DNA from 3 places in the Undibacterium sp. 14-3-2 genome. Region 3 is predicted to be linked to each of the others. Evidence: predicted binding sites of a transcription regulator. Region 3 holds the regulator's gene; each other region holds the start of a gene.
What was found. Region 3 encodes sigma-54, which starts transcription at its own class of promoters, with help from an activator protein. Its sites were predicted from a motif close to TGGCANGNAANCTGCTTT; they were not measured.
Positions count from the first base shown of each region.

Region 1: the regulator sigma-54 is predicted to act here: its motif matches at 4,964-4,981, upstream of Undi14_RS00880 (ANTAR domain-containing response regulator).
Region 2: the regulator sigma-54 is predicted to act here: its motif matches at 2,078-2,095, upstream of urtA (urea ABC transporter substrate-binding protein).

Region 1 is NZ_JAENGS010000001.1:200,364-210,685, forward strand. Features, by position in the region: gene Undi14_RS00865 (acetyl-CoA C-acetyltransferase) at 1-368, shown strand, start outside; gene Undi14_RS00870 (peptide MFS transporter) at 464-2,002, opposite strand; gene Undi14_RS00875 (prolyl oligopeptidase family serine peptidase) at 2,347-4,848, shown strand; gene Undi14_RS00880 (ANTAR domain-containing response regulator) at 5,000-5,422, shown strand; gene Undi14_RS00885 (sensor histidine kinase) at 5,536-6,939, shown strand; gene Undi14_RS00890 (LytTR family DNA-binding domain-containing protein) at 6,936-7,691, shown strand; gene Undi14_RS00895 (DMT family transporter) at 7,818-8,684, shown strand; gene Undi14_RS00900 (CocE/NonD family hydrolase) at 8,865-10,322, opposite strand, start outside.
Region 2 is NZ_JAENGS010000006.1:153,614-163,935, reverse strand. Features, by position in the region: gene Undi14_RS14390 (mannose-1-phosphate guanylyltransferase/mannose-6-phosphate isomerase) at 14-1,459, shown strand; gene urtA (urea ABC transporter substrate-binding protein) at 2,149-3,402, shown strand; gene urtB (urea ABC transporter permease subunit UrtB) at 3,601-5,259, shown strand; gene urtC (urea ABC transporter permease subunit UrtC) at 5,259-6,341, shown strand; gene urtD (urea ABC transporter ATP-binding protein UrtD) at 6,362-7,204, shown strand; gene urtE (urea ABC transporter ATP-binding subunit UrtE) at 7,388-8,086, shown strand; gene Undi14_RS14360 (urease accessory protein UreD) at 8,118-9,029, shown strand; gene Undi14_RS14355 (hypothetical protein) at 9,129-9,422, opposite strand; gene Undi14_RS14350 (hypothetical protein) at 9,603-10,196, opposite strand; gene Undi14_RS14345 (hypothetical protein) at 10,207-10,322, opposite strand, start outside.
Region 3 is NZ_JAENGS010000001.1:640,406-650,727, forward strand. Features, by position in the region: gene Undi14_RS02895 (ATP-binding cassette domain-containing protein) at 1-510, shown strand, start outside; gene Undi14_RS02900 (ABC transporter ATP-binding protein) at 521-1,249, shown strand; gene Undi14_RS02905 (enoyl-CoA hydratase/isomerase family protein) at 1,601-2,695, opposite strand; gene hpf (ribosome hibernation-promoting factor, HPF/YfiA family) at 2,845-3,189, opposite strand; gene Undi14_RS02915 (RNA polymerase factor sigma-54) at 3,299-4,780, opposite strand; gene lptB (LPS export ABC transporter ATP-binding protein) at 4,792-5,544, opposite strand; gene lptA (lipopolysaccharide transport periplasmic protein LptA) at 5,546-6,121, opposite strand; gene lptC (LPS export ABC transporter periplasmic protein LptC) at 6,180-6,800, opposite strand; gene Undi14_RS02935 (HAD family hydrolase) at 6,797-7,321, opposite strand; gene Undi14_RS02940 (SIS domain-containing protein) at 7,321-8,361, opposite strand; gene Undi14_RS02945 (cation:proton antiporter) at 8,486-10,322, shown strand, end outside.

The DNA of each region.
Region 1 (10,322 bases), 440 kb from region 3:
TGCTGGCGCGGATCAAAGCGTATTCGTCGGCAGGCGTAGACCCATCCATCATGGGTATGGGGCCGGTGCCTGCAGCACAGCTCTGCTTGAAAAAAGCGGGCTGGACTCATGCTGATCTGGATTTAATGGAAATCAACGAGGCGTTCGCGGCGCAGGCCATAGGCGTGAATAAGGAAATGGGCTGGGACACCAGCAAGATCAACGTGAATGGCGGCGCGATTGCGATTGGTCACCCTATTGGTGCTTCTGGTTGCCGTATTCTGGTCAGCCTGATTCACGAAATGATACGTCGTGACGCAAAAAAAGGTCTGGCGAGTTTGTGTATCGGTGGTGGTATGGGCGTTGCGCTGGCAATCGAACGCTCATAACAAGTCTGAAGCAGAATTCCAACGGAATTTGTCGGAAATAGTAAAAAAAAATCCCCGCTTTTGGCGGGGATTTTTGTTGGGCCGGATACTCTTGATTAGTGAATACCGTGCATTTTCTTTGCCATCCATTTGTTCATCAGCATCAGAACAATGCCAGCAGAAATAGGAATGATGGTGAAGATCAGGAAGAAAGTCGACATCGAATACGTGTTCGAAATTTCGTCAATATAACTACCAGTCAGACCAGCCAGTTTATTGGCGATTGCTGTATTCAGGAACCACAAACCGAACATCAGACCGAGCAGACGCGGAGGTGCGAGCTTACTGATGTATGACAAGCCGACTGGCGACAGGCAGAGCTCACCCATCGTATGAAAGAAATACGCGAGAATCAGATAAACCATACTGATAGACGCTGTCTTCGCACCGGCAGGGATAGTAGATGAACCATAAGCCAGTGCCGCAAACCCGATGCCAAGCAGAACCAGACCCGTACCGAATTTAACCGGGCCGCTAGGATCCCAGTATTTGTCCCACATTTTGGAAAACATCGGTGCCAGAATCACCAGGAAAAACGAGTTCAGCACACCAAACCAGGTCGCTGGAACGCTGGACTGATCCAATGCAAATTCACGCTGCAGCATCCACAGCACTAAGGCCCAGATCGTACCCAGACAGATGACCAACAACAGATTGGATACCAGATACTGCTTTGCTGTCCCTGCGAACAGCTTCACCAGCAGCCAGCTGAGAATCATGGTTGGAATCACCGTCATCAGGCTGTTGATAATTTTAAAGGTAGTACCTGCTGTCCCTACCAGATTACGGTCGGTGTAATCGGCTGCGAAGATCGTCATTGAACCACCGGCCTGTTCAAATGCGAACCAGAAGAAAATCGTGAAGAAAGAGAAAACTGCAATTGCTTTAATGCGGTCAGCGACGATGTTGGCCGCTGGTTCTTCGACGACGACTTCAACAGTATTGGTCGCCGCTCTCTGGTCTTTCGATAAACCGATGTTGCCGAAAATGCCTTGTCCCAGATAAAACTGGATTGCGCCTAACAGCATAAATATACCGGCGAGTCCAAAACCATAAGACCAGGAGATTTTTTCACCGATATAACCGCACAGCAAAATACCGAAAAACGCGCCGGAATTCACGCCCATATAAAACAGGGTATAGCCGGAATCGCGCAGGTGTTCGTTATCTTTGGTATACAACTGACCGACAATCGCAGAAATATTCGGTTTGAACATCCCGGTACCTGCGACGATCAGTGACAGACCGACGTAGAACATGGTTGGCGTATCAAACAGCAATGACGCATGACCAGCTGCGATGATAAAACCGCCGAGTACGACAGCACGACGGCTGCCGAGGAATTTATCGGCAATATAGCCGCCGATGATTGGCGTCAGATATACGAGACCGGTGTACCAGCCATACAGATTGGCGGCATCTGCGCGGGTCCAGCCCCAGCCGCCTTTGGCCGTTTCTGTGACCAGAAACAAGACCAGCAATGCGCGCATGCCATAATAAGAAAATCGTTCCCACATTTCTGTGAAAAACAAAACAAATAAGCTATCGGGGTGTCCCAGGATAGTGTTCACCCCTGGATTTTGAATTTTGTTCAAATTGCTCTCCGTTGTTGGTTTAATTGGATGATGATTCGCCAGCAAATAAATTTTCAAGCCTGAGGCAAGAATGATTTGAATTGAATCAATTCGGCGCGTAGCTTACCACGATGAAAAACTCATATAGAAAGACATATTGTGCGTCGCAGCAAATGTTGTGCCACCGTAGGCGAATGAGTGTGGATAAGCCTTTGCGACACCATCCGGGAGACATCCGGGACGTGGTTCTGAGAATGGCGGGTTTGCCAGCACGCCATTTTGTGCGATCCTGATGCACATTTCTAATAAAAATGCAGGCGATGCCGCTCGTTTTGGTGCGGCTTTTTAACATAGTGAATATACGAATGATGTTTTTTTCTTCCCGACTTCCTTCCACGGTGATCATCGCAGGCGCGGTGACACTGTTGTCCGGCATCCACATCCCGGCATTTGCCACCTCAAGCGCAGTGCCTCCTGCCGCTACCGCGGAAGGCAGTTATCGTTTGCCGCCGGCAGAATTGCAGGCAATCGTCGATGCACCGCGTGGACCGGTGTTTAAACTCGGGCCGCAGCGTAAAACAGCATTGCTGGTCAGCTTGCCGGGTTTGCCGAGTATTGCCGAAGTCGCGCAGCCAGAACTCAAACTGGCTGGTTTGCGTATTAATCCACGTACTCATGCTGCCAGTCATTTTGATTTTGGTAATAGCCTGAGCTTGCTGGACGTGGCAAGCGGAAAAATTCGCGAAGTCAGCGGTTTACCAGCGAAGCCGCGGATTGCTGAAACACTGTGGTCGCCGGATGAAAAATGGCTGGCCTTCAGTCGCTGGACCGATGACGGCGTGGAACTGTGGTTGCTGGACGTGAAGAAATCCCATGCGCAAAGACTGATGGACGAAAAGTTAAACGCCGTCGCCAGTGCCGGATTCGCCTGGAGTAATGGTTCTGAGCAATTGCTGGTGCGCTTGTTGCCCGCACGTCCGAAACCCTCACCGAATCTGACGCAAAAGCCGTTGGGGCCAAATATGCTGGAAAGCAAAGGCGGCAAGCTGACGCAAAACCGCACTTATCCGGACATGCTGAAAACAGCAGCGGACGCTGATATGCTGGATTGGCAGTTACAGACGCAACTGGCGTTTGTCAGCATCAGCGGCGACGTGCGTCGTATCGGCCCAGTCATGACACTGACCAAAGCACAGGCTTCGCCCGATGGTAATCTGATTCTGACCACACAATTACGCCGCCCTTATTCAACGATGCTGCCCGTGGATCGTTTTCCGCAACTGATCGAATTGTGGGATGAGAATGGCAAGAAAGTGAAAACCATCGCAGAACGTCCTATGCGTGAGCGCTTGCCCACCGGGAATGACGCGGTACAGGCTGGGCCGCGTGACTTTGCCTGGCGCAACGATAAACCCGCCACCTTGTATTGGTTAGAAGCACAGGCCGGTGGCGATCCTGAAGCGCCCGTCAAAGTACATGATGTTTTGATGCAACAGGCAGCACCGTTTGATGCGCCGCCACAAAAATTGATGGATCTGGCGTGGCGCTTCAATAATGTTCAATGGGGCAATGACGGGCTGGCGCTGGTGACAGAAAGCTGGTGGAAAACCCGTGACACCCGCATCTGGCGTATTCGTCCCGGCGTCGCCGACAGCAAACCGGAACTGTTGTTTGCCCGTAAATCAGAAGACCAGTATGCCCATCCGGGGCAGCCCGTGATGACGCAAAATCAGTACGGCCGCGCGGTGCTGCGCGTGGCACCGGATGGCAAGTCGATTTTCATGACCGGCAATGGTGCCAGCCCGGATGGAGATCGCCCGTTTCTGGATCGGTTTGATCTGACCAGCAAGCAAGCGGTGCGCATGTTCCGCTCGCAGGCGCCGTATTACGAAGAAGTGCTTGGTTTGTTGAACGATAAAGGTACCAGTATCGTCACCAGCCGCGAATCGAACGAGGAACGCCCTAATTATTTTGTTCGCGATCTGGCGCACAATGAGGCTGCGCGGGCGCTGACCCAGTTTCCGCATCCTTTGCCACAATTCAAAGGAGTTAAAAAGCAGCAACTGCGCTATGAACGCGAAGATGGCGTTGATCTGACCGCAACCCTGTATTTACCGCCAGGCTATGACCCGAAACGCGATGGTCCGCGCCCCATGATTATGTGGGCGTATCCGCGTGAATTTAAGACGGCCGAGGCGGCAGGTCAGGTGAATGGTTCGCCGTATAAATTCAACCGGATTTCCTATAACGGCCCGCAAGTCATGCTGGCGCGTGGTTACACCGTGCTGGATGGTCCGACCATGCCGATTATCGGTGAAGGCAAGAAAGAGCCGAACGACACTTACCTTGAACAGTTGAAAATGAGTGCCGAAGCCGCGATCGATGAAGTCGTGCGACTCGGTGTTGCAGACCGCAACCGCATCGCGATCGGTGGTCACAGCTATGGCGCGTTCATGACCGCGAATCTGCTGACGCACACGCGTTTGTTCCGCGCCGGTATTGCCCGTTCCGGTGCCTACAATCGCACGCTGACGCCGTTTGGCTTTCAGTCAGAAGAGCGCAATTTCTGGCAGGCGCGCAAGACGTATCAGGAAATGTCACCGTTTAATTTCGCCAATCAGATCAAAGACCCGATACTCTTTATTCACGGTGAACAAGACAACAACCCCGGCACTTTCCCTATCCAAAGTGAACGCATGTATCAGGCGTTGCAAGGTCTGGGCGCGGTCACGCGTCTGGTGATGTTGCCGAATGAGAGTCACAGCTACCGCGCGCGGGAATCTGTGCTGCACATGTTGTGGGAACAGGATCGCTGGCTGGAAACCTATGTAAAAAATGCGAAAGGCGAAGCCGGAGAGAAGGACTGAATATCTGCCAATGAGGGTGCCTGACGATGCCTGGATTACACGGCACCCGCATCGCCGGATGTGGCTTTTTCCGCCTTTTTCCTCTTACTTAATGTTTTACATTAAAGTTTTGCATTAAGATGCAAATTGCTTTTATCTTGTCAGGTTTTCTATGCTCAAAGCCGTTATTCTGGACGCGAATGCGATTGCCCGCAATTTACTGACTTCCGTACTCAATAACGGCGGCCATGAAGTGATTGCTGACGCGAACCTCGCGCCAGCCAGCCTTGCACGCGTGATCCGGCTCAGACCGCAAATTGTTTGCATCGATCTTGGCGAAACAAATGAAGCTGGATGGGCCATCATCACCCAGCTACGCACTGAACTGCCGAAGTCGCTGCTGTTTCTGGTGTCTTCCGGAATTAACGCCGGGTTGATTCAGGATGCGCAGCAGCGCGGTGTGCATGGTTTTATCGTTAAACCTTTCAACTCCGTCGCGGTTCTGACTTCCATCCGCAACACCATCCTGCGCATCGCCAAACAACAGCGTGCGAATGCAGAAGCCGCCAGCAACGGTGGCGCTGAATCCGCCTGAATCGTTTCATCCGGTACGACACCTGTTTTATCCGCCCTGATCTGCATTCGTCGCATGCTCACCCAATGCGATGACGTCCGCGTAGACTGCCTTCGTCTGTGAAAGGGAAGATCATGTCAGCCACACCTGCAATCGATATGCCGCCATCGGTAAATGAAGAAATATTGCCACCGGAAGTTTCAGCCAGAAGCGAATCCTGGCTGACCCGTGCGCGCAATTATCCGGTGTTTTCCCGCACCTGGTATCGCTATCGCGCACGCGCCTGGATGGGTACGCTGATTCCCGCGCTGCTGTTGATTTTTCTGATCGATGCTGCGCGCGGTGCCGACTGGCGTACCTTCTTTGTCGTCTGGATACCGCTGTCTCTTGCCGGTACCGCGATGCATCTTGGTGGTGCTGCGCTGGCGGTCTGGGTGCGACAACGCGGCTATGCGGAAAAAAAAGAATGGCCTAGTCTGATCACGGTCTTATGTGCAGGATTATTGTGCAGTCTGTTGCTATTTTTTGCAGCGAGGCAGGCGACACAGCAATTATTGCATTACGAGGCACCGATGCTGGCCGCGCTGAAATTGCATTATTCTGGTTCGCCGGATTTCGCAAAAACAACCGCGGCCACGCCTGCCGGAAACTGGTTATCTGAATTCAAAGCCGGATTTGAGCAGGGCTTTCAGGAAGGCAAACAAAACCGCGCACCACATTCTCCTGATATGTCAGGCGCGGATTTCTGGAAAGGCTTTTATATCGGTTTGGTATTGTCTTCCGTCTGTATTTACCTCAGCGGTGGTTACGATCTCTGGCTGTTTTCTCGCCAGCGCAATATGTTAAAAGTCGCACAGAGTAAGCGCGCATCAGAACAGGCGCAGGCGATGCAAAGAGAAACCGAATTACGCTTGTCGGTATTGGCTGCGCAGGTGGAACCACACTTTCTGTTCAACACGCTGGCCGGTGTGCGTTCAGCCATCAACACGGAGCCAGTGCGGGCGGTCGCGATCGTCGATCATCTGGTCGATTATCTGCGCGCGACCATACCACAGATGCGCGATGACGGCGGCTCGGTGCAGTCGCGTTTAAGCAAACAACTTGACGCCGTGCATGCGTATCTGAGCCTGATGCAAGCCCGCATTCCGCGCCTGAGTTTCAGTGTCGAGTCACAGATTGCTGACGCCGCAGTGCCGCCGTTGATGCTGATTTCTTTAGTCGAGAACGCAATCAAACACGGCATAGAACCGAAGGTTGGCGCGGCGCACATCGCCGTGACAGTGCGTGTCATCGAAGCACAAAAAACGCAAGAAACGCAAGAAACTCCAGAGCCGCGCATGCTGGAAATGCGCGTCGAAGATGATGGCGTTGGGTTCGGCGGTCACAACAGTGGCTCTGGCATTGGCTTGGCGAATATCCATCAGCGGCTGGCGGCGATGTACGGCGAACGCGCCAGCCTGCTGTTGAAAGCCCGTCCCGAGGGCGGAGTTGCTGCCATCATCACGATTCCTTTAGAAAAACAGACGGAGGCTGCATGATCACTGCCATCATCGCTGAAGATGAAGATTTACCACGTAAAGAATTACGCCGCATGCTCAATGAGTTGTGGCCGGAACTGCAGATTATCGCCGAGTGCGAGCATGGCGCTGATGCGCTCGATGCGATTTACACCCACCAGCCAGACATCGCTTTTCTGGATATTCGCATGCCCGGCATGTCGGGATTGGATGTCGCAAATGCGGTCAAAGGGCGTTGTCATGCGGTGTTCACCACCGCTTACGATAACCATGCACTCGATGCGTTTGCCGCCGGTGCGATCGATTATCTGTTGAAGCCAGTGGCGCAGGCGCGTTTGGCGGAAGCAATTGCGCGTCTGAAAGCACGTCTTGCCAGCAAACAGGCGGCACCCGATCTGAGCCAGCTGATGTCGGAACTCGACAAGCGCATCCGTGGCAATGCGACCGAGCGCATACGCTGGATCAGTGCCAGCGTCGGCGATACGATCAAGATGTTCCCGATAGAAAAAATTCTGTTTTTCAGTTCCGATGAAAAATATACCCGAGTGGTGTGCGGGCATGACGAAGCACATGTGCGCAAGCCGCTGAAAGAATTGATGGAAGGACTCGACCCCGATATCTTCTGGCAGATCCATCGCGGCACGGTGGTGCGCGCCGATGCGATTGCGCGCGCGCAGCGCGACGACATGGGGCGTTATCTGGTCGAGCTGCATGGCAGCCCGGAAAAACTCAAAGTCAGTCAGGCCTATGCGTGGCGCTTTAAGCCGATGTAGACACCGATTAAATGCCGGTTCGACGATGAACGCTGGCACCGCGTCGGCATGTGATGACCGGAAATAGCCAGCGGCGATCACGCTAATTTGTTAAGCTGGGCGTTTTTCATCGATACGGAAAACCGCATGCGCAGTGTTGATCTTCTTCGCCTTTTATCGCTGGCTGCGATCTGGGGCGCTTCGTTTCTGTTCATGCGGGTGCTGGCACCCGTCCTGGGTGCCTTATGGACCGCAGAAATCCGCGTCGGATTGGCGGGGCTTGCCTTAACTTTATTGATGCTGGCAACGCAAAAGCCCGTTGATATCCGGCGTCACTGGCGGCAATATCTGGTGCTGGGTCTGGTGAATTCAGCGTTGCCTTTTGTCTTGTATTCGTTTGCCGCGATGCGCATGCCCGCCGGTTATTCTGCGATCGTAAATGCCACCAGCCCCTTATGGGGTGCGGTGATGGGGGCGATTTTTCTGAGTGAACGTTTCACTGGCCGCAAAATGCTGGGCATGTTGTGCGGCGTGGTCGGCGTCGGCTTTCTTGTGCGTCTGGGGCCGGTCGCTTTCACCAGTGATTTGTTGCTGGGCGTGCTGGCTTGCGTCGGTGCGACGATCTGTTATGCGCTGGCGGGCATCTATTCCAAAAAAGTATCCGGCGCGATGAATTCCATGCAAATGGCGACCGGCTCGCAAATCGGAGCCGCATTTGTGTTGCTGCCGTTTCTGCCGATGGTACCAGTGCAGGGCGAAATCACCAGTCAGATTCTGTTGCTCGGCGCGGCGCTGGCGCTGTTATGCAGCGCAGTCGCCTATCTGATTTACTTCCGCCTGATGACGGATGTGGGGCCAACCAAAGCGCTGACGGTGACGTTTCTGATTCCCTTGTTTGCCTTATTGTGGGGACATTTATTTTTGCACGAAGCAATCACCATGAGCACATTGATCGGCTGCGCAGGCGTGGTGCTGGCGACCTGGCTGGTGGTGTTTGCTCCCAAAAATGCCTGAAAACGCCGCAAAAACACGAAAATATACTGGGGGGAGTATGTTTTAAAGCCCTTTGTTTATAAGGACAATCAGCATTTTTTGACACATACTCCCCCGAAAACGTAAAAAAGCCCGGAAATTCCGGGCTTTTTTTATTGCTACGTGTATTGCTGAAGATTTCGCTCAGTGTCGCTGCCTGTATCACTCACCCAGCGCAGGCAAGACCTTCACCCGCAGCGCACTCGCCTGATTGCTGCTGTGATAAACGCGATGCGTGGCCTTAACAAAATCGCTGTCTTTGGCCGCGTAAATATTCGGCACAAAGGTTTGCGGATTGCGGTCAATAAACGGGAACCAGCTCGACTGCACCTGCACCATGATGCGGTGGCCGCGCTGAAACGTATGCAGCACATCGTTGATATTGAATGCCACCTTCGTCACTGCATTTGGTGTGAAGGCCTTCGGCGTTTCAAAGCCATCGCGGAAGCGCGCGCGGAAGGGTTCGCCGCGTACCAACGTTTGCTGATTACCGCGAAGGATTGGCCCGTCTTTCGCATCGGCTGGCGACACGTCGATCAGTTTGACTACAAAATCGGCATCGGTGCCAGTGACGCTGACAAATAAGTCGGCATTCAGCGGCCCCGCCAGCGTCACATCTTTATCCAGCACCTCGGTTTGCCAGGTCAGCACATCCGGGCGGCGGCTGGCAAAACGCTGATCGGCAGCGATATATTGCTTGCTCCAGCCGTTCAGAATCTCAGTTGTATACGGCACTGGCTTGGCTGGATCGCTGATGTATTCATCAAAGCCGCTGTCGTTTGCCGCTGGCGCTGTGAAACTCAGTTTGCCGTTCGCATGGAAATACAAAGCCTGTTCTTTGCTTTCTTTTGGCGGCCAGGCATCAAAACCACGCCAGCGATTCGCACCGGTTTCAAACATCCAGGCTTCCGGCAACGCAGGATTCTCGCCGCCTTTCAGATGGTGTTTGAAGAACGCAAACTCGACTGGCTGATAATTGTGCACCGTCTTGAAACCGAAAGTCGCATCGCCGACTTTATCGCCGTCGCCACGCGTCCAGCCGCCGTGCGTCCACGGACCGATCACCAGCGTATTTTGTATGCCCGGATTTTGTTTTTCTATCGCGCGATAGGTTTGCAGCGGGCCGTATAAATCTTCGGTGTCATACCAGCCGCCAACCGTCAGCACGGCGGCTTTAATGTTTTTCAGATGCGGCAGCAGATTGCGGCTTTGCCAGAACTGATCGTAATCCGGATGGGCGACGATCTCATTCCAGAACGGAATGCCGTTTTTAAAATATTTGTCGTTTGCATTCGCAACCGAACCGAGTTCCAGAAAAAACTGATAACCGTCAGGCGTGCCGTAATTGAATTCTTTCCAGTTGCGCTTATCGGTTGGCTGCGGGCGCGGCTGACCAAAGCTGTTAAAGAAGCCGAAGGCCATCTGCAGATTAAACGCGCCGTTTCTGTGCATGTCGTCGCCACGGAACCAATCCGCAATCGGCGCCTGCGGCGAAACCGCCTTCAGCGCTGGATGGGAATCAATCGCGCCAGCCGAAGTGTAAAAGCCCGGATATGAAATGCCCCACTGACCGACCTTGCCGTTATTGTGCGGCAGGTGTTTGATCAGCCAGTCTATGCT
Region 2 (10,322 bases), on a different contig from region 3:
GCGGGAATTATCAATGACCAAAATTGTTCCGGTAATTTTATGTGGTGGCTCAGGCACCCGCCTGTGGCCCTTGTCACGCGCTGGTTTTCCTAAACAGTTTCTGGTGTTGTCTGGCACGACCAGCCTGTTTCAGCAGGCTGTGCAACGCGTGAATGCAATTGCTGATGCCGATATTCAGGTCAGTCCTACACTGATCGTGACCAATGAAGAGCACCGTTTTCTGGCACTCGATCAATTGCGTGAAATGAAGTCGGTTCAGGCCAGTCTGTTACTGGAACCCACCGGAAAAAATACCGCACCGGCATTGACGCTGGCGGCTCTCGAAGCTACCGCCAAAGGCGATGATCCGGTTCTGGTGGTGACGCCGGCAGATCAGACCATACAGGATGACGCCGCGTTCACCAACGCATTACAGCAGAGCGTGCGTGCCGCCAGCGATGGTGCGATTATTATTTTAGGTATTACGCCTGATCGCCCTGAAACTGGCTACGGCTATATCCGCAGAACCGGGCAGGCAGCATCGTTTGGCGAATCTGCAGTCGCGCAGTTTGCCGAAAAGCCTGATGCAGCGACCGCGCAGCAATATCTGGACAGCGGCGAATACCTTTGGAATAGCGGCATGTTTGTGCTCAGAGCCAGCACCTGGCTGAAAGCGCTGGCGCAATTCCGGCCTGATATTGCGGAGTCTGCCAGACTCTCGTGGTCGGAAAAAACCAGTGATGCTCAATTCATCCGTCCTGACGCGGCTGCTTTTGCCAATATTCCCGCAGATTCTATCGATTATGCCGTGATGGAAAAATGCCCGGGGTCAGCTTTTGACATACGCATGATTCCGCTGGCCGCCGGTTGGAACGATCTGGGCGCGTGGGATGCGGTCTGGCAGGTCGGCAAACAGGATGCGCAGGCGAACGTGACCTATGGCGATGTGATACAGACCAATTCCAGCAATAGCCTGATTTATTCGTCCAGCCGCCTTGTCAGCACCGTTGGCATTGATCATCTGGTGGTCGTCGAAACGCCGGATGCCGTGCTGGTGGCCGACCGTCGCCAAAGTCAGGATGTGAAGGCGATTGTGGCGCAATTAACGCAGCAGGGACGGCAGGAACATACTTTGCACCGCAAGGTGTATCGTCCCTGGGGCTGGTATGACAGCATTGATGAAGAAGAACGTTTCAAGGTCAAGCGCATACAGGTCAAGCCCGGTGCCAGCCTGAGTCTGCAAAAGCATCATCACCGTGCTGAACATTGGGTCGTGGTCAGAGGAACGGCCGAAGTCACTTGCGGCGATAAAGTCATGCTGCTGACGGAAAATCAATCCACCTATATTCCGCTCGGTGAAGTACATCGGTTGGCGAATCCGGGCGCGATACCGCTGGAGATTATCGAAGTGCAGTCCGGCAGTTATCTGGGTGAAGACGATATCGTCCGTTTTGAAGACACCTATGGCCGTACGAAGTAAATGCGGTAAGGTATAAAAACAGTGCGGCGCCAGGCAAGCACAATTCTTTTGATGTATGTCATGGCAATGACACAATTTCTTGGTATGATTCATCTCAGTTACTGTACATACAACTGATATGTATGACGGTAACAAGGTGTGCCGGATCAGCAGATAGCGGGTTGGCCACCGTCCAGAACAAGGGTACGGAGACTGAACAGACAGTCTCCGTATTTTTTTTGCGCGCTGGTTTTATTCGTTGCGCACAATGCGAATGCAGGGTTGCACCGAAAAAGACAGAAAGCGCAGCGCGTTTCAGATTCAGATACTTTTCGCTCCGTTCTGGTTCAGGCAGATGCCTGTCTGCCCGAATCACGCACAGATCTGAAATCGCAACGGCGTCCGCACTGAGACCTTATGGGGCATTCGCGCCGCAAATTATCTCAAGCTGGCACACCCCGCACAGCGACGGAGCCTCGCCATGCCGAAAAAACGCCTCCGCAAGCACTAAATATACTCCCCCCAGTATGTAAAACAGCCCAATATTCATAAGGAGATAAGGCTGTTTTCTGCATATACTCCCCCAAATTCTCTCTATTTCAGGATGTGCTGGCAGATTTTTCAGGCTTTTTGCGAACGTGGCACGCTATCTGCTCATAGGCTGGTGAAGCTTGCAGTTTCTTTGTTACCCACCACCTTCAGGAGAAATCATGACACGTCGTACGGTTTTGAAAGCAACAGCAATTGGCGCAATGGCGCTCGCTACATCGGGCTGGATGGCTCAGGCATTCGCAGCAGATACGATCAAGGTTGGCATTTTGCATTCCCTCTCAGGCACGATGGCGATTTCCGAAACATCGCTGAAAGACGTGGCACTGATGACGATTGATGAAATCAATGCCAAGGGCGGCGTCATGGGTAAAAAACTGGAAGCGGTGGTTGTTGATCCGGCATCCAACTGGCCTTTGTTTGCTGAGAAAGCACGGCAGTTAGTGTCGCAGGATAAAGTGTCAGTGGTGTTTGGTTGCTGGACATCGGTATCACGCAAATCGGTGTTGCCAGTGTTTAAAGAGTTGAACAGCCTGCTGTTTTACCCTGTGCAATATGAAGGTGAAGAGCTGGAGAAAAACGTGTTTTACACCGGCGCTGCACCGAATCAGCAAGCGATACCGGCGACAGAATATCTGATGTCAAAAGAAGGTGGCGCGGCAAAACGTTTCGTGCTGCTGGGTACAGACTATGTCTATCCACGCACAACCAATAAAATCCTGCGCGCTTTCCTGCATAGCAAAGGCGTGAAAGACAGCGACATCGATGAAGTCTACACACCGTTTGGTCATTCTGATTACCAGACCATCGTCGCGAATATCAAGAAATTTTCTGCCGGTGGAAAAACTGCTGTGATCTCGACCATTAATGGCGATTCGAATGTACCGTTTTACAAGGAGCTTGGTAATGCCGGTCTGAAAGCGACCGATGTGCCTGTCGTAGCGTTCTCGGTTGGTGAAGAAGAATTGCGCGGCGTCGATACCAAACCACTGGTGGGCCATCTGGCCGCATGGAATTACTTTGAGTCCGTCAAAAATCCGGTGAATGCGGAATTCATCAAAAAATGGAAGGCGTATGCGGTCGCCAAAAAATTGCCGAATGCTGCCACCGTGGTGACGAATGACCCGATGGAAGCAACCTACGTCGGCATTTATATGTGGAAGCAAGCGGTGGAAAAAGCTAAATCCACGGATACCGATAAAGTGATCGCAGCGATGGGCGGGCAGACTTTCAAAGCCCCATCCGGCTTTGAACTGACGATGGATGCGACGAATCATCATCTGCATAAACCCGTCATGATCGGTGAGATTAAAGCAGACGGCCAGTTCAGCGTCGTCTATAAAACCAAAGCGCCTATCCGTGCGCAACCATGGAGCCCGTATATCAAGGGCAATGAAGGTAAGCAAAAGCTGTAAGCAGCGCGGCAGTTTTCTCCTTGCGTGAGCACTTCCTGGTGTTTTCCCGACTGACCAGGTCGTTGCTCGCGCGTATGGGGAATGTTGCCTGGCTTTGATCTGCCAATTTTGGTCTGCCAATGCGGAAGCGGCATGTTCCCGTTTCTGCCTACAACAGAATTCCATGAAATTTCCACGAATGAATGCGTCTGCAGAACTATGACATTCCAGAAAATGTTGGCACGCCTGCTTGTCACTATGCCCGGCATCTTATGTGGCAGATTATGTGGCATCTTGTTCAGCGTCTTGTTCGCTGTGTTGCTACCGGCAACAGCGCATGCAGCGATCGACGCGAGTCAGCTTAAAGCGCTGGCGGGTGATGATCCTGATGCACGTATCGCTGCCGTCAATACGATCGCCGCGCTGGCGAATGATGAAGCCGCGAAAGTGTTGACTGCACTTAAAAATGAAGAATTGTATTTCAAAGACGATCAGGTTTTTCTGCCTGAGGGTGAGCAGTTCATCGCCTTAGCCGATGGCAAAAAAGTCGCTTTGCCTGATGGTGCTGATGTCATCGCGATTAACAATCGCTTGCGTGCTGCAGTCGACAGCGCCTTATCCGGTCTGAAGCTGTTTGCACCGGAGCGCGTAGTCCGTCTGGCGGCGGCGCATGCGTTGCAAAAAGAAGCGACGCCGGAACAACTGCCTTTGCTCAATAAGGCGTATGTCAAAGAAAAAGATCCTGAAATCGGCGCATTGCTGCAAATGCTGATCGCGACTGTGAATCTGCATGCAGAAGATCCCGCCATTCGTAAAGCGGCGGTCAAAACACTCGTCACCAGTGCGAATGCGAATCTGAAACCTGCATTGCAGGAAATGATCACCCAACGTCCGGATGGTAGTTATGCCGAGCCGGACGAAAGCATACGCGTCGCAGCGGTGGCCACCTTGAATGCCATCGACAACCGCATAGCCCGTACCGAATTCGTCGGCAATCTGTTTTATGGCATCTCGCTCGGCAGCGTGTTGTTGCTGGCAGCGCTGGGGCTGGCGATCACGTTCGGACTGATGGGTATCATCAATATGGCGCATGGCGAATTACTGATGATAGGTGCCTATACGACCTATGTTTGCCAGTCACTGTTCCGGCATTTTTTCCCGGAAGCGATTGACGCTTATTTATTGCTGGCCGTGCCAGCGGCTTTTCTGGTCTCGGGCATGGTCGGTATCGTGCTGGAACGCACGGTGATTCGCTGGCTCTATGGCCGCCCTTTGGAAACCCTGCTATGTACCTGGGGTATCAGCCTGATGCTGATGCAGGGTGTACGTTCGGTGTTCGGCGCGCAAAACGTCGAGGTGGCCAATCCTGCCTGGATGTCTGGCGGCGTCACAGTGATGGGCTCACTGGTGTTGTCTTACAACCGCATCATCATTATTTTCTTTTCTCTGGCAGTGGTTTTTGCGGTTTGGCTGATTCTGAATAAAACCCGCATGGGCTTATTTGTGCGTGCCGTGACGCAAAATCGCCGCATGGCCGATTGTGTCGGCGTCGCGACCGGCAAGATCGATATGCTGACCTTTGGTCTGGGTTCTGGCATCGCGGGTCTGGGCGGCGTTGCCTTGTCTCAGTTGGGGAATGTCGGCCCTGATCTGGGGCAGAGCTATATCGTTGATTCATTTATGGTGGTGGTGCTGGGTGGTGTCGGCCAGCTGGCGGGTACCGTGATTGCGGCATTCGGCCTCGGTGAAGTGAATAAATTTCTGGAGCCAGTGGCAGGTGCGGTGATGGCCAAAATTGTGATTCTGGTGTTCATTATCATCTTTATTCAACGCAGACCGCAGGGCTTGTTTGCACTCAAGGGAAGGAGTGTCGACTGATGCGCCATTTATTTTCACGTCCGGCATGGACGGGCATCGTCGTACTGGCGCTGATCGCGGCGCTGCTGCCGCTGTGCTATCTGGTGTTCCCTGAAGGCCATGCCTTGCATGTGTCTTCGTATGTGATCGGTATCGTTGCCAAGTTCATGTGTTACGCACTGGCGGCGATGGCGCTGGATCTGGTGTGGGGCTATACCGGTATATTGTCTTTGGGGCACGGCGTATTTTTTGCGCTCGGTGCTTACGCGCATGGCATGTATCTGATGCGCGCGATTGGCCGTGACGGTGTGTATCAAAGCGACTTACCCGATTTCATGGTGTTCCTCGATTGGAAAACTTACCCGTGGTACTGGTCGCTGACGGATCATTTCTGGTATTGCATGGCGCTGGTGGTGCTGGTGCCCGGTGTGCTGGCATTCGTCTTTGGCTATTTCGCTTTCCGTTCCAGAATCAAAGGCGTGTATTTTTCCATCATCACGCAAGCCATGACCTTTGCCTTCATGCTGCTGTTTTTCCGCAATAACACAGGCTTTGGCGGCAATAATGGTTTTACTGATTTTAAACGCATACTCGGTTTCAGCATCACCGCGCCGGGCACCAAAGCCGTGTTGTATCTGATGACCTTAGTGATTCTGCTGGCCGCTTTATTTTTGTGTCGCTGGATCGTGCAGTCCAAACTCGGGCGGGTGTTGCAGGCGGTCAGAGATTCAGAATCGCGCCTGATGTTCATCGGCTACGATCCCTTATGGTTCAAGCTGTTTATCTGGACCTTGTCTGCGGTCTTGTGCGGCATTGCCGGGGCTTTGTATGTGCCGCAGGTCGGCATTATCAATCCGTCTGAAATGTCGCCGGGAAATTCGATAGAGATGGTGATCTGGGCCGCCGTTGGCGGGCGCGGCACTTTGCTTGGCCCGATTATCGGGGCGTTCACTGTGAATGGTCTCAAGAGCTGGTTTACGGCGGCGTTTCCTGATCTCTGGTTATATGCGCTGGGCTTATTATTCATTCTGGTGACGCTATTCATGCAAAAAGGCATATTGGGTTTAGCCGGCAAGTTGCGCAAACGTGGGGAGTCCGCATGACTTACTTGATGAACGGCGTGATGAGTGGTGTATTACGTCCCGGCCAGCAATACGCATCGGCGACCGGCGATCAGGGTGTTTCTTATGGCAGAGTCCGGCAGGCAGGTGTCGATACCACGCATGGCGCGATTCTGTATCTGGAAGATATTGTTGTTTCCTTTGATGGCTTTAAAGCGATCAATCATCTGACGCTGGATATTTCTGTCGGTGAATTACGCTGCATCATAGGCCCGAATGGTGCCGGTAAAACGACGATGATGGATGTGATTACGGGCAAAACCCGGCCTGCATCGGGCACCGCATTTTTTGGTCAGACCATGGATCTGAGCAAGATGAATGAAGTCGAAATTGCGCATGCCGGTATCGGTCGTAAATTTCAACGCCCCACGGTGTTTGAGCAGCATACCGTATTCGAGAATCTGGAACTCGCCATGAAAATGGATAAGCGGGTCAAGACGACTTTGTTTGCACGATTGAATAGCGAGCAGCGCGATAAGATTGCGGCGATATTGCAACTGATACGTTTGCAGGGTGAAGAAAAACGGCTCGCAGGTTTGCTGTCGCACGGGCAGAAACAATGGCTGGAAATCGGCATGTTGCTGATACAGGAGCCGCAACTGATTTTACTGGATGAGCCGGTGGCAGGCATGTCCGATGCCGAGACCGCACGCACCGCCGAATTGCTGAATGAATTGCGCGGCAAACATTCGATCATGGTAGTGGAACACGACATGGGATTTGTGACTGAGATTGCGCAGCAAGGCAAGGTCACGGTATTGCACGAAGGTGCCGTACTGGCAGAGGGCACGATGCAGCAGGTGCAGGCCGATGAACGTGTGATCGAAGTCTATCTGGGGCGCTGATGTTGATCAGCTTTGCTCATCCTTGCTACTGCCGGATTCAGTTTATTTCCGTGGTCGTTTTCATTCACAGGATTGACGCAATTTGTCCCGGCAAGGCATGGCGACGAAGACAGTACGAATAGTACGGCCAGGAGCCATAACGCCGCTGGGGCGAATTTGCGTCAGTCCTTATTCAGGAAAATCATGCTAGAAGTTAACCAACTGCATCAATATTACGGTTCCAGCCATACGCTGCGCGGCATTTCCCTGTCGCTGAAAAAAGGCGAATGCCTGACCTTGCTGGGGCGTAACGGCGTCGGTAAAACCACCTTGCTCAAATGCCTGATGGGTGTTCTGCCTGCGTCGCAAGGTGAAGTGGTGTTTGAAGGGCGCAATATCAATAAGCTGGCTCCGCATGAGCGGGCGAAAGCCGGTGTCGCCTATGTGCCGCAAGGGCGCGAGATATTTGCCCGTCTGACGGTGGAAGATAATCTCCTGATGGGCATGGCAACGCTGCCAGCAAAACGCGCCAAAACGATCAAAGGCGAAGTGTATGAATTATTCCCCGTGCTGAAGGAAATGCTGCATCGGCGTGGTGGCGATTTGTCTGGTGGTCAGCAACAGCAACTCGCGATTGCCCGTGCTTTGCTGGCGGAACCCAAGCTGATTATTCTTGATGAACCCACCGAAGGCATACAACCATCGATTATCAAAGACATCGGCCGCGTGATCAGGCTTTTGCGTGAACGCGGCGATATGGGCATTCTGCTGTGCGAGCAGTATTTTGATTTCGCACGTGAACTGGCTGATCAGTTTGTGGTCTTGTCACGTGGCGAAGTCGTGGCGTCCGGCACACAGGATTTAATGGATGGCGACGATATCAAACGTCATCTGGCGGTATAGTGTGGTTCTTGTTTTTTTGTTGTGAGTCTGCATGAGTTTGCCTATCACTGTTACGACGCCTATCACCGAAACTGCTGCAGTATCTGCACCATCAGCACCAGAGAAGAGCCACTGGCAGGCACGTTTGCAACTGGGGTTTAGTAAAGATGCGGCAACCACACGCCTGACTGAACGTCAGCACAGCGGCCCGCTGCGAGTGCAAAAGCCTTTGTATCCCGAAGGTGCAGAGATTTGTCATGCGATCATTATTCATCCTCCCGGTGGCGTGGTCGGTGGCGACCAGTTGCAGATCAGCGCAACGCTGGGTGAGGGTACTCACGCACTGATCACAACACCCGGTGCCGCCAAGTGGTATCGCGGCAACGGTTACACATCTAAGCAAGCTGTGGTGCTGCATGTCGCTGACGGCGCGGTCATGGAATGGCTGCCGCAAGAAACCATATTTTTTGATGATGCCTGCGTGTCCTTGCATCAGGACATCCACCTCAGCGGCAATGCCGCCGTCATTGCCTCGGACATTCTGTGTTTTGGCCGCACGGCTGCTGGTGAAACCTATACCAGCGGCAGCATCTGGCAACACAGCCGCATCTATCGTGATGGAAAACTGATCTGGTTTGAGCAAGGTTGTCTGGAAGGTGATGGCGAGTCCATGCAAAGTCCGCTGGGGCTCGCTGGCCGCTCCGTCAGCGGCATGGTGCTGGCGGCAGGCGCCATGCTCAGCAGCGCACAGCTTCTGCAATTACGCGAAGAAAGCCGCGCCTTGCTGGATGCGCGCGAACCCCAGGCTTTGTGCGGCGTCACGCAAATGAAGTCAGTGCTGGTGGCGCGTTATCTCGGCAATTCCAGCGAGGTCGCACGCGCATGGATGCAATTGGTCTGGCAACACCTGCGCCCCGTCGTCGCCAGACAAACCGCACGCATACCACGCATCTGGAATACCTGAGTAGCTGATTTTTTAACGGCTTTGTCCTGTTTTAACTGCGACTAATGCAAGTGTTTGTTGCCGTTAAGCAGCGGTTGTGTTGTGTAGCTTTTCCACGAATTATTTTCTCTTACTCATAATCCGAAAATGCAACAGCATTCCCCAAACAATCACAGCCCAAGAAGCCCACATAATCCATACTCCTAAATTGTCGGCTCCTATTAAGGAAATTCCAAATCCTAATAAGCAGCAAAAGAAACCGATTCCGCCAATCGCGATACCACGCTCTTCCGCTTTAATTTTCATTGCAACCTCACTGATCGAGTTTTCAAATTGATTGGAAGTTTTCGGCACTCCATTTCCCGAAAGCCCGAATAATTCAAGGTTTTTCAGCAAAAGCTCTGAACTTTTCAACAGTATGGCGTCCTCTGACATATGCATAGCCAACGGCACTATTTCGGTTCGCTCTAAAATCAATCATATTTCACCTATTTGATGCGTCTGCCATTTCGCGGCAGTGCGTTGGTGATAGACCTTGGCGCATTCTGGCTGGTTTGCTCCGTTTTATCAGTGCAAACCAGCGTAATTACGCGCTTATTTTCTGAGCTCTGGAGTTTCCAGTAGTACCTTTTGCAGCTTCTGAAGCAGATCCTCAGTGGAGCGGCGAGCGCTTAGTGAGTGATCTAGTTTAAATTCTTCGAACTCAGCAGCACCATCTCCCACTACTTTTTTCTCAACGACCAATTGACCATTTTTATCTGTAATTTTACAGGTCAGCTCGGTTGTAAACTTGGTTGGTGGCCAGGTAAACGGGCTTGGTGATGAAGAGTTTGTCAGAATGAGTGGTGTAAAAATAAGAGAAATATCGTATTTTGTAATCAGTTCTTTCTCTTGCGGAGATTTGAGACGATTCACATCTTTAAATACGTTCGACAATACTTTATAGAAGCCCGGCTCAATGTCCTGATAAGGGGAATATTTTACTTTGTCGCCACCACCACCACCAGTAGTCACTTCAGTATTGAGTGATGCTGGGTCAATGTAGTATCCAACGCTTTTATCAATTTTCTGACTCGCCTGTACTGTAGATATTTTGTCGAGATTAGATTTCAGTGTTATTGGATGGGCGCAGGCTGCCATTAATACAGGAACTGCTAATGCTGTAGCTATTTTTGCGATTCGTAACATAATTATTTAGTTATTTTGTTGCTTGGTTGAAGGAGTCGTCAGAAAACAGAGATGCAAGTAATTTTTGTACCGCAACGTTGTAAGACTGGATGGCAGAAGGAATTGCAATGTTCCCCATAAACGACG
Region 3 (10,322 bases):
GTGCTGGTTGGCTTGCACAATACTTTCCGCAGCAATGTGTTTGACGTGATGATACATAGCCCGCGCTATCTGCGTGAAGAGCGCGAAGCGCGTGCACGGGCAGCGAGTATTCTGAACTTTGTTGGTCTGGCTGATCTGGCGAATGAAGAAGCGCGGAATCTGCCTTACGGCAAGCAACGCCTGCTGGAAATCGGTCGCGCACTGGGTCTGAATCCACAGTTGCTGTTGCTGGATGAGCCTGCGGCTGGTCTCACCGCACCGGACATCAAAGACCTCATCGCGATCATTCGTAAAATCCGCGAGCACGATATCACCATCATTCTGATTGAACATCACATGGACGTGGTGATGTCGATTTGCGATACCGTGACCGTGCTCGATTTTGGTCAGAAAATTTCTGAAGGCAAGCCAGCCGAAGTGCAGGCAGACCCGAAAGTAATTGAAGCGTATCTCGGTGGCAGCGTCAGTGAAGACCTGGGTGCATCTGTCCCATCGACCGCCACCGCCTGAGGAGATCAGTATGTTAAGTATTTCAAATTTACACGCGGCCTATGGCAAAGTGGAAGTCTTGCACGGCATTTCGCTTGAAGTGCCTAAGGGCAAAGTGGTGACGCTGATAGGCTCGAATGGCGCTGGCAAAACCACAACCATGCGCGCGATTTCCGGCATGCTGAAACCAAAACAGGGCACCGTCACTTTGCATGGTAAAGATGTGACTGGCCTGGATTCGCATAAGATAGCGCGCGCTGGCCTTGCCCATTCTCCGGAAGGTCGGCGTGTGTTTGCCACGATGTCGGTGACGGATAATTTACTGCTAGGCGCGTTTCCGCGTTTTACCCGTTCGCGTCCGCGTGGCGATATCGAAAGCGATCTGCAAAAAGCGATGGAATTATTCCCTCGTCTGCGTGAACGCCGTCACCAACTGGCCGGTACTTTATCCGGTGGTGAGCAGCAAATGCTGGCAATGGCGCGCGCCGTCATGCTGAATCCGGAAGTGATTTTGCTGGATGAACCATCGATGGGGCTTGCGCCGATCCTGGTGGATGAAGTGTTTCGTATCATCCAGCGACTCAAGCAGGAAGGCCGCACCATGTTATTGGTTGAGCAGTTTGCCGCCGCCGCACTTGCTGTTGCTGATTACGGTTACGTCTTGGAAAATGGCCGCATCTCGGTGCATGGTCCAGCCGATAAATTGCAAAATGATCCGGCAGTGAAAGCGGCGTATCTGGGTGGCGGCTCACATCATTAAATGAAGTAAGTCAAAAATGAAATTGAAAGAGGGGGAGTTCATATACTCCCCCTCTTTTTTTATAAAATCGGTCTATTGTCATCAGAAAATAAGGGAGGTTTACATATACTGGGGGGAGTATATTTTATGCTCAGAATGGTATTTCCTGATACTTCGTTGCAGGATGTGTCGTGATCTGATACTAAACACGGATGCGATAAAAATACCGCCACATTTTTTAAGCAGCGTTCCATGAAAAAGCGCCCATCACTTTATTGCGTGATGGGCGCTGTTGTGATGATGCCGGAAAAAACGTGCTGGCAAATCTGTCAGTAAATCTGTCAGTGAAATTGCTCAGAAACCTGTCCGCTATTAACCCTGCAAATGCCGCAGCGGATGTGCGTGTCCCGGCCACACTTCGGTAAAAAATTGATCAACTTGTTCCTGACTCACATCGCGCAGATGCGCGGGCGACCATTGCGGCATATTGTCTTTATCGACCACTAAGGCTCGCACGCCTTCCAGCACTTCTCCGTGCTTGAAACAATGACGCACCATGGTGCGCTCCATGCGCAGACAGTCAGACACATTCTGACCTGCACCGCGCCGTAGTTGTTCGAGAGTGACGCACATCAGTAAAGGCGAACGCTTCTCCATCGTGACCAGCGTTTGTTGGGCAAATGCATCGCTGTTGTTGCTTAATTTTTCTGCGATGGCCAGCACGTTGTTGCCACTGAAAAACTGATCAATCAAGGCGCGCTGGCCGGCAAGTTTGCTGCTGGCCGGATTGGCCTGCGACACAAATGGCGCAGCAAATTCACGGATCGCCAGCCGTATATCCTGCGCGTTGCTGGTCTCCAGCATGGACAGTAATGCCGGTAACTCGGACGTCGGAATATAGACGTCGGCGAGGCCTGCATACAAGGCATCTGCGGCGGCGATGATGTCGCCAGTCAGACCGAGATAAGTACCGATTTCCCCCGGTGTTCGCGACAGGAAATAACTGCCGCCTACATCGGGAAATAAACCGATGTTCACTTCCGGCATCGCCATTTTGGTACGCTCGGTCACGATGCGCAGACGGCAATTTTCACCTGCTTGCGCAATGCCCATACCGCCACCCATCACCACACCATTCATCAACGCGATGTAGGGTTTGGGGTAAAAATGTATCAAATGATTTAACGCATATTCTTCGGTAAAAAAATCTTCAAGCAGGGCGCTGTCACCGCTCGGTGTGGCGGTGCCGACATCATAAAAAAAACGGATATCGCCGCCAGCGCAAAATGCTTTTTCACTACTGCTGTGAATGAATACTGCACGGATCGTTGTATCGTCTCGCCATGCCAATAAAGTGGCGGTGAGTGCGCGCACCATCTCCAGTGATAAGGAGTTCAATGCTTTGGGACGGTCGAGAGTGATGTAGCCGATCTGATTTTTAACCGAGGTGATTACGTATTCGCTCATGTAGATACCATTAACATAGTCGTGACAGGGCATTCATTTTATTCCTGTTTGCACATCGTCAGTACGACAAAAATAACAAAAAACAGATAACAAAAAAGGACGCTATTGGCGTCCTTGTTTTGGAGTCCCGTTAAGCGCGGGGTTGGCGATTATGCCGATGCAGGATCGGGGATATGTTTGATCGCATCGCGATCGTGACCCTGGACTTTATCTTTATGTTTTATCACCTGACGATCCAGTTTATCAATCAGTGTGTCAATGGCTGCGTACAAATCATGCGCCAGACTTTCAACATGAATATCTTTACCGCTGATATGCAGGTCAATGTCGGCTTTGTGCCGTTTCTCTTTTTCGCTCAGTTTGTCGACGGTCAGCGTGACGGTAATGTCAATGACCTGATCAAAGTGGCGCCGGATGCGTTCCAGCTTGGTATGTACATATTCACGAATGGCAGGAGTGACTTCGACGTGATGTCCACTGATGGTGAGATTCATACTGTGCTCCTATAGTGATATTACTTGCTATTAACGATAAGCTCATTTCGTTTTTACTGCGTTGAGCTAAATCATATATAGCAATTCAAACCGTGATTACAAGGACGTCTTACAAAGATTTACGCAAACTCACTGGCGGAATTTTCAGGGCTTCACGGTATTTGGCAACGGTCCGTCGGGCTATTACCATGCCCTGTTCGCCCAGCATGTCTGCAATTTTGCTATCAGAGAGTGGGCTTTTCTGGTCTTCTGCTCCTATCAACTGCTTGATGAGTGCACGTATCGCGGTGGAAGATGCTTCACCCCCTGTTTCCGTCGCGACATGGCTGCCGAAAAAATATTTCAACTCAAACATACCATGCGGGGTCAGCATGTATTTCTGGGTCGTTACACGAGAAATAGTGCTCTCGTGTAGACCTAGTGTATCAGCTATTTCGCGCAAAACAAGGGGGCGCATCGCGACTGCACCATGCGTAAAAAAGTTACGTTGTCTTTCAACTATCGCTTGCGATACACGCAAAATAGTATCGAAACGCTGACGCATATTTTTGATCAGCCAGCGTGCTTCCTGTAACTGCGTTCCCAGTCCTGCTTCGCCACGGTTTTGCCGCATGATATTGGCGTACATACTACTGACGCGCAGTTTCGGCATCACATCCTGATTCAGTAAAACCTGCCAGCCATTACCACTTTTTTTGACGATCACATCAGGCACTGCATAGTCCGAACTGCTGGTGGCAAATGTGATGCCGGGACGTGGTTCACACTGTCGTATGACTGCTTGTGCCTCACGTAAATCTTCGTCATCGCAGCCGAATATTTTTTTTAATTTAGTGAAGTCTCGCTGTGCAAATAAAGTCAGCTGAGTCTCCACCACGGCCAGTGCAAGACGACGTGTGACAAAAGGAATTTTTGGCAGACGCCTGATCTGTAGCGCCAGACATTCTGATAAATTTCTGGCACCGACGCCGGGCGGATCGAAACTCTGCAGCATCTTCAGCGCAAACGACAATTCATCTTCTTCAATTAACAATTCTATCGGCAGACCGGCATGAATTTCTTCCAGACTTTCTGTCAGATAGCCGTTGTCATCCAGTGTGTCGATGATCAGTTCCAGCAACGCACGATCACGCGGTTCCCTGAGCGTCAGACGCATCTGTTCGAGCAAGTATTCGCGTAAGCTGATGTGCGCCGCTTCCAGTTGCGGACGTCCCTCATCTTCGTCGCTGTTAGATGCACCGGAAGGCGCGTCGTTAAAACTCCATTCTTCCTCATTGGCGCTGACGCTGTCGTTGACTGGCACATCGGCGTCGGCCGTCGTTTCTTGCGGCGTATTGTTGTCAGCCTGAGCGGCGCTTTCCATGCCTGCATCCGGTGTCGTACTTGTGTTATTGATCGCACCGTCCGCCAGTAAGCGAACCGCATTATCCATAGGATCGTCGACACGCTCCAGCATAGGATTTTCTATCAGCAGTGTTTCCAGCTCCTGATGCAGTTCCAGCGTTGACAGTTGCAACAGCCGTATTGATTGCTGCAGTTGAGGCGTCAGTGCAAGATGCTGTGAAGTACGTAGTTGCAGGCTTTGTTTCATAAGGCGTCCCGTTACATCCGGAAATGTTCTCCGAGATAGACGCGTCGCACGGACTCATTCTGAATGATATCGTCGGGTTTGCCGCTGGCTAATACCGAGCCTTGATTGATGATGTAGGCGTGGTCACAAATGCCCAGTGTCTCACGCACATTATGATCTGTGATTAACACGCCGATGCCGCGTTCTTTGAGGAAGCGGACAATCCGTTGAATCTCAATGACTGCGATAGGATCAACACCGGCAAAAGGTTCATCGAGCAGAACAAAGCGCGGGTTCGTCGCGAGTGCGCGCGCAATCTCAACCCGGCGTCGTTCACCGCCCGATAAAGCAAGCGCCTGACTGTCACGGATTTTTTCTATCTGCAGATCGGTCAGCAAACTATCCAGACGTTGCCGGATTTTTTTCTCAGACAAAAATTTTCCTTCTTTGTCTCTTTGCAGTTCGAGCACGGCGCGGATATTTTCTTCCACCGTCAACTTGCGAAACACCGATGCTTCCTGCGGCAGATACGACAGACCGAGTACGGCGCGCTGATGTATCGGTAAATCAGAAACGTTCGTATCGTCGATATTGATTTCACCGGAATCCGAAGGCACGAGTCCGACGATCATGTAAAAAGAGGTGGTTTTACCTGCACCGTTCGGCCCTAACAAACCGACGACTTCACCGCTTCTCACCAACAGCGAGACATCACGCACCACTTGTCGTGCGCCATAGCGTTTTTGCAGACCTTTGACGGTCAGCGTACTGTCTTTTGATGCCATCTTAATTTGCCTGTTTTTCAGTTCTTGGTTGTATCGTGGTTTTGATGCGACCGCCACCTGAAACTGACTGACCTGAGCTGGAATTGACGCCAACAAAGACATCGTTTTTACTGTCGTAAGAGAGGAATTCACCTTCTTGCTGCTGAGTGACTTTGCTGCCATCAAGATAGCGTATCTGCGCTTTGGACAGAAATTTTACAAACTCAGTTTTTTCATCGTATTCGGCTTTTTCTGATTCGCCTTCGACCCACAGATCAGGACCGCCATCGCGTTTTTGGCGAAAGCTGATTTTTGCACCGGGTTTGGCAGTCAGTACCACGTGCTGGAATTCATCCGCACTTTTTGTCACGACGGCTTTTTCAGCTTTGACTTTCAGCGTACCGCGTACTACCACGACATCGCCTGAAAATGTACTGACATTGGTTTTACCATTATTTAAAAACTGATCTGCTTCTATCGTCATTTCTTTGAGACTGTCTGCTTTTTCAGCATGAACGCCGGACGCTGACAGCAAAGTCACAAGGGCTAACGTCCATGAGTTCAGTACCAGATAAACTGATTTTTTTTCGGGGCGCATGTTTTACTCTCTGACTTGTTGATGTTGATGAAGTGAATAAATATCTTTGTGCATGTCTTTATTTATGTTTTGACAGGCGCGCATGTACTTTACTTAGCAGGCGTAATTCCTGATTCGTATTGTTAGCCATCATGCCGGTGGCAAGGGTTTCGCCATTATCCGTAATCAGCTTAATGCGTTGATCGGTCTTCACGATGTCGGCATCGGGCAGTAATTGCAGATATTCAGTTTCCACCCGCATGAAACTGGAGTTGAGTCCCAGCGGTCTTTCGACTGTGACCTGATCATAAAGATGCACCACGTCTTCTGTGCGTTTGGGTGTCAGCACTTCCGATTTCTGTTCCACAACCGCGCGTCCGGCATTGATCGTAATCGGTGTGCGCTGCGCATCAAAGCTACTGATACGCGGCTCTTTGATATCGTATTGATCTGTGCGCGGTAAATGAATCAGACTTTTTCCGGTGACATGATAATTCGCTTTACCGTTATTCGAGAGTTTGATGAAATTGAAATTCTCTACGTAATAATCCGGTTCCAGACGTGCCGATGCCCGGTTGTAGTCATCAGCACCCTGACGGCGCACCGTGTCATACAGCCAGAAACTGCCAAGTGCAACGACGCCGACAGCAGCGATTGCCATCCAGATGCGTGCACGGTCGATAGTGATTTGTGCCTTCATGCGAGGTATTCTGCCAGAACGCTGTCGTACTTGTTTTGCGCACGTAAAATGAAGTCGCAGACTTCCCGCGCCGCGCCTTTACCACCGCTGGCGGTCGTCACATGATGCACGCGCTGGCGCACTTCGGCGTGTCCGTTTGGAACGCTGGCCGCGAAACCGACGCGGGTCAGAACCGGCAGATCGATCACGTCGTCACCGATGAAGCCACATTCGTCTGCGGGTATGCTGAGCTCATTCAACAACTGCAGAAACGCCGTCTTTTTATCATGGATACCCTGACGTACATGGGTGATACCGAGGTCAGCGGCACGCCGCGCAACGATCGGTGATTGCCGGGCACTGATGATCGCAGTGGCAATGCCTGCATTTTGCAGCAGGCGTATGCCTTGCCCATCGAGCACGTTGAATGTTTTCAGTGCTTCTCCGTCTGCACCGAAGTGCAGGCTGCCATCGGTCAGAATACCGTCGACATCAAAGATCATCAGTCTGATTTTTGCGGCTCTTGTGCTTGCGTCGGACATTAAATCACCTTGGCGCGGGTCAGATCGTGAATATGCAGGGCACCGACTAATCTGTCATGCTCATCCGTCACCAGCAATTGGTTGATGCGATAGGTTTCCATGATGTCGACGGCTTCGACAGCCAATTGATCGGCGCGTATGCTGCGTGGATTCTTGTGCATCACGTCAGCAATCTGAATTTGCGTGAAATCGCGCACATCTTCCATCAGGCGGCGTAAATCACCATCGGTGAAAACGCCGATAATTTTTCGTTCGGCATCAATGACTGCCGTCATCGCCATGCCTTTTTTGGTTATTTCCAGCAATGCCGTGGTCAGCCGGGTTTCGGGTGTTACACATGGCACCGCGTCACCGGTGCGCATCACATCTTTGACATAGGTCAGCAAACGGCGTCCCAGCGCGCCACCCGGGTGGGAACGTGCGAAATCTTCTTCGCGAAAGCCGCGCGCATCCAATACTGCGACGGCCAGCGCATCGCCCAAAGCGAGTGTCACCGTGGTGCTTGCTGTCGGCGCCAGATTCAGCGGGCAGGCTTCTTTATCGACGTGCAGATTCAGATGTACATCGGCCAGTTTCGCCAGACTCGATTGCGGATTGCCTGTCAGTGAAATCAGTTTGACGCCAAGGCGTTTGATGATCGGCAAAATAGAGATTAATTCCGCCGCTTCACCAGAATAGGAAATCGCGATGAACACATCATGTTTGGTCACCATGCCCAGATCACCGTGCGCTGCTTCTGCCGGGTGGATAAAAAACGACGGTGTGCCGGTGGAGGCGAAGGTGGCTGAAATCTTGCGGGCGATATGGCCGGATTTACCGATGCCGGAAACGACCACACGACCGTTGCATGAAAGCAGCATCTTTACTGCAACGGCAAAACTCGCAGCGTCTTCAGAATTAAGCCTGTTTTGTAAGGCAATCAGCGCATCTGCTTCGATTTGCAGGGTCGTGGATGCCAGTTGCACCGCGCGTTGCGCGGCGATCGAGGACGCATCGTCTGCAGTCGTCTCGTTAAATGGGGTTGCGTTCAGATCATTCATGCCTGAAGTATAAACGAAATCCTATAAGCAAAAACTCTGCCAGACGTAACGAAATGCATATTCAGTCGATATTGTTAACGAGATATGACGGAAGCATTGGCATAAATCGGCAATAATGTCCTTTATGAACGCCCTTGATACTACTCTGTCTCTGTTAGCTGCCGCGGTTCTCGGGGTTGTTGTTTTTCGTCTGTGGCAATTGCCGCCGATTCTGGGTTATCTCGTGGTCGGCGTGCTGATCGGTCCGTTCGGCCTCGGGTTTGCCGACGATGGCGCAGTCACGCACGAACTTGCCGAGTTTGGCGTGGTGTTTCTGATGTTTTCTATCGGGCTGGAATTCTCTTTGCCCAAGCTGATGACGATGCGCAAGGCGGTATTCGGCTTAGGGATGGCGCAGGTATTCGTGACGATTGCGGTTAGCCTGGTGGCGGCACGCTTAGCGAGCATCTGGTTGCCGCAGTATTTCCAGATCGGCTGGGAAGCTGCTTTTGCCTTAGGCGGTGCACTGGCGATGTCATCGACAGCGATCGTTTCCAAAATGCTGACGGAGCGGCTGGAGTTAGAAAGCCTGCACGGGCGGCAGATTATCAGCATCCTGTTGTTTCAGGATCTGGCGGTGGTGCCGTTGCTGATCCTGATTCCGGCGCTGGCTTCACATTCTTCTGATCTGCTGCAAAACCTCGCCTGGGCAAGTGCGAAGGCGACTCTAGTCTTGATTTTATTACTGGTCGTCGGGCAAAAGGTGATACGCGCCTGGTTTCGTGTGGTGGTGAAGCAGCGTTCGCAAGAGTTATTTATGCTTAATCTTTTGCTGATTACGCTGGGGGCTGCTTGGCTGACTGACAAGGCCGGGCTATCAATGGCACTGGGGGCATTTGTGGCGGGGATGCTGATTTCAGAAACTGAATACCGCGTTCAGGTGGAGGAAGAAATCAAGCCTTTCCGCGACGTGTTGCTGGGGCTGTTTTTTATCACCGTCGGCATGCTGCTGAATTGGCGGCTGGTGGTTGAACATCTGTGGTTAGTGTTGTTGCTATTTATTTTGCCGATGGTCATCAAGCTGTTGTTGATCGCCGGCCTGGCGAAATTGTTTGGCAATTCGACCAGTGTTTCTTTGCGCACCGGTCTGGCACTGGCGCAGGCTGGTGAGTTTGGCTTTGTTTTACTAAACCAGGCCGGTGATCTGCATCTGATACCCCCGCAATTGCTGCAGGTGATACTGGCCTCGATGGTGTTATCGATGCTGGTATCGCCGTTTATTCTGGCGAAATCAGACATCATCGTCATGAAGTTTTCCGCCAACGAATGGATGATGCAATCACTCGCCCTGACACAAATTGCCGCCCGCACGATGAATGCGAAAAAGCACGTGATCATCGCCGGTTTCGGGCGCAGCGGGCAAAGTCTGGCGCGTCTGCTGGAAGAGGAGGGGATCACCTATCACGCGCTGGATCTCGACCCTGATCGTGTGCAGGAAGCGCAGATGGCGGGCGCAAATGTTTCGTATGGCGATGCGGCGCGCCGTGAAAGCCTGACGGCGGCTGGTATTAACCGCGCGGCCGCGCTGGTCGTGACGTATACCAGCACTGCCTCGGCGTTGAAAATTCTGCATTTCGTGAATGAACTCAATCCTGCTTTGCCGGTGATCGTACGCAGCCACGATGATGCGGATCTGGATAAACTCAGGTCCGCTGGCGCCACCGAGGTGGTGCCTGAATTAATGGAAGGCAGCCTGATGCTGGCATCGCATGCGCTGGTGATTCTTGGTGTGCCGCTACGCCGTGTTGTGCATCGCGTGCAGGCGGCACGTGATGAGCGCTATGAATCGCTGCGGGGATTTTTCCGTGGTGCCAGCGATGCGTCCGATAGCCCGGAAGCGATGCAGATCCGTTTGCATACGATCGTTTTGAATGAGCGGGCAACGGCAACAGGTAAATCCCTGCAAGAGATATGCCTGACGG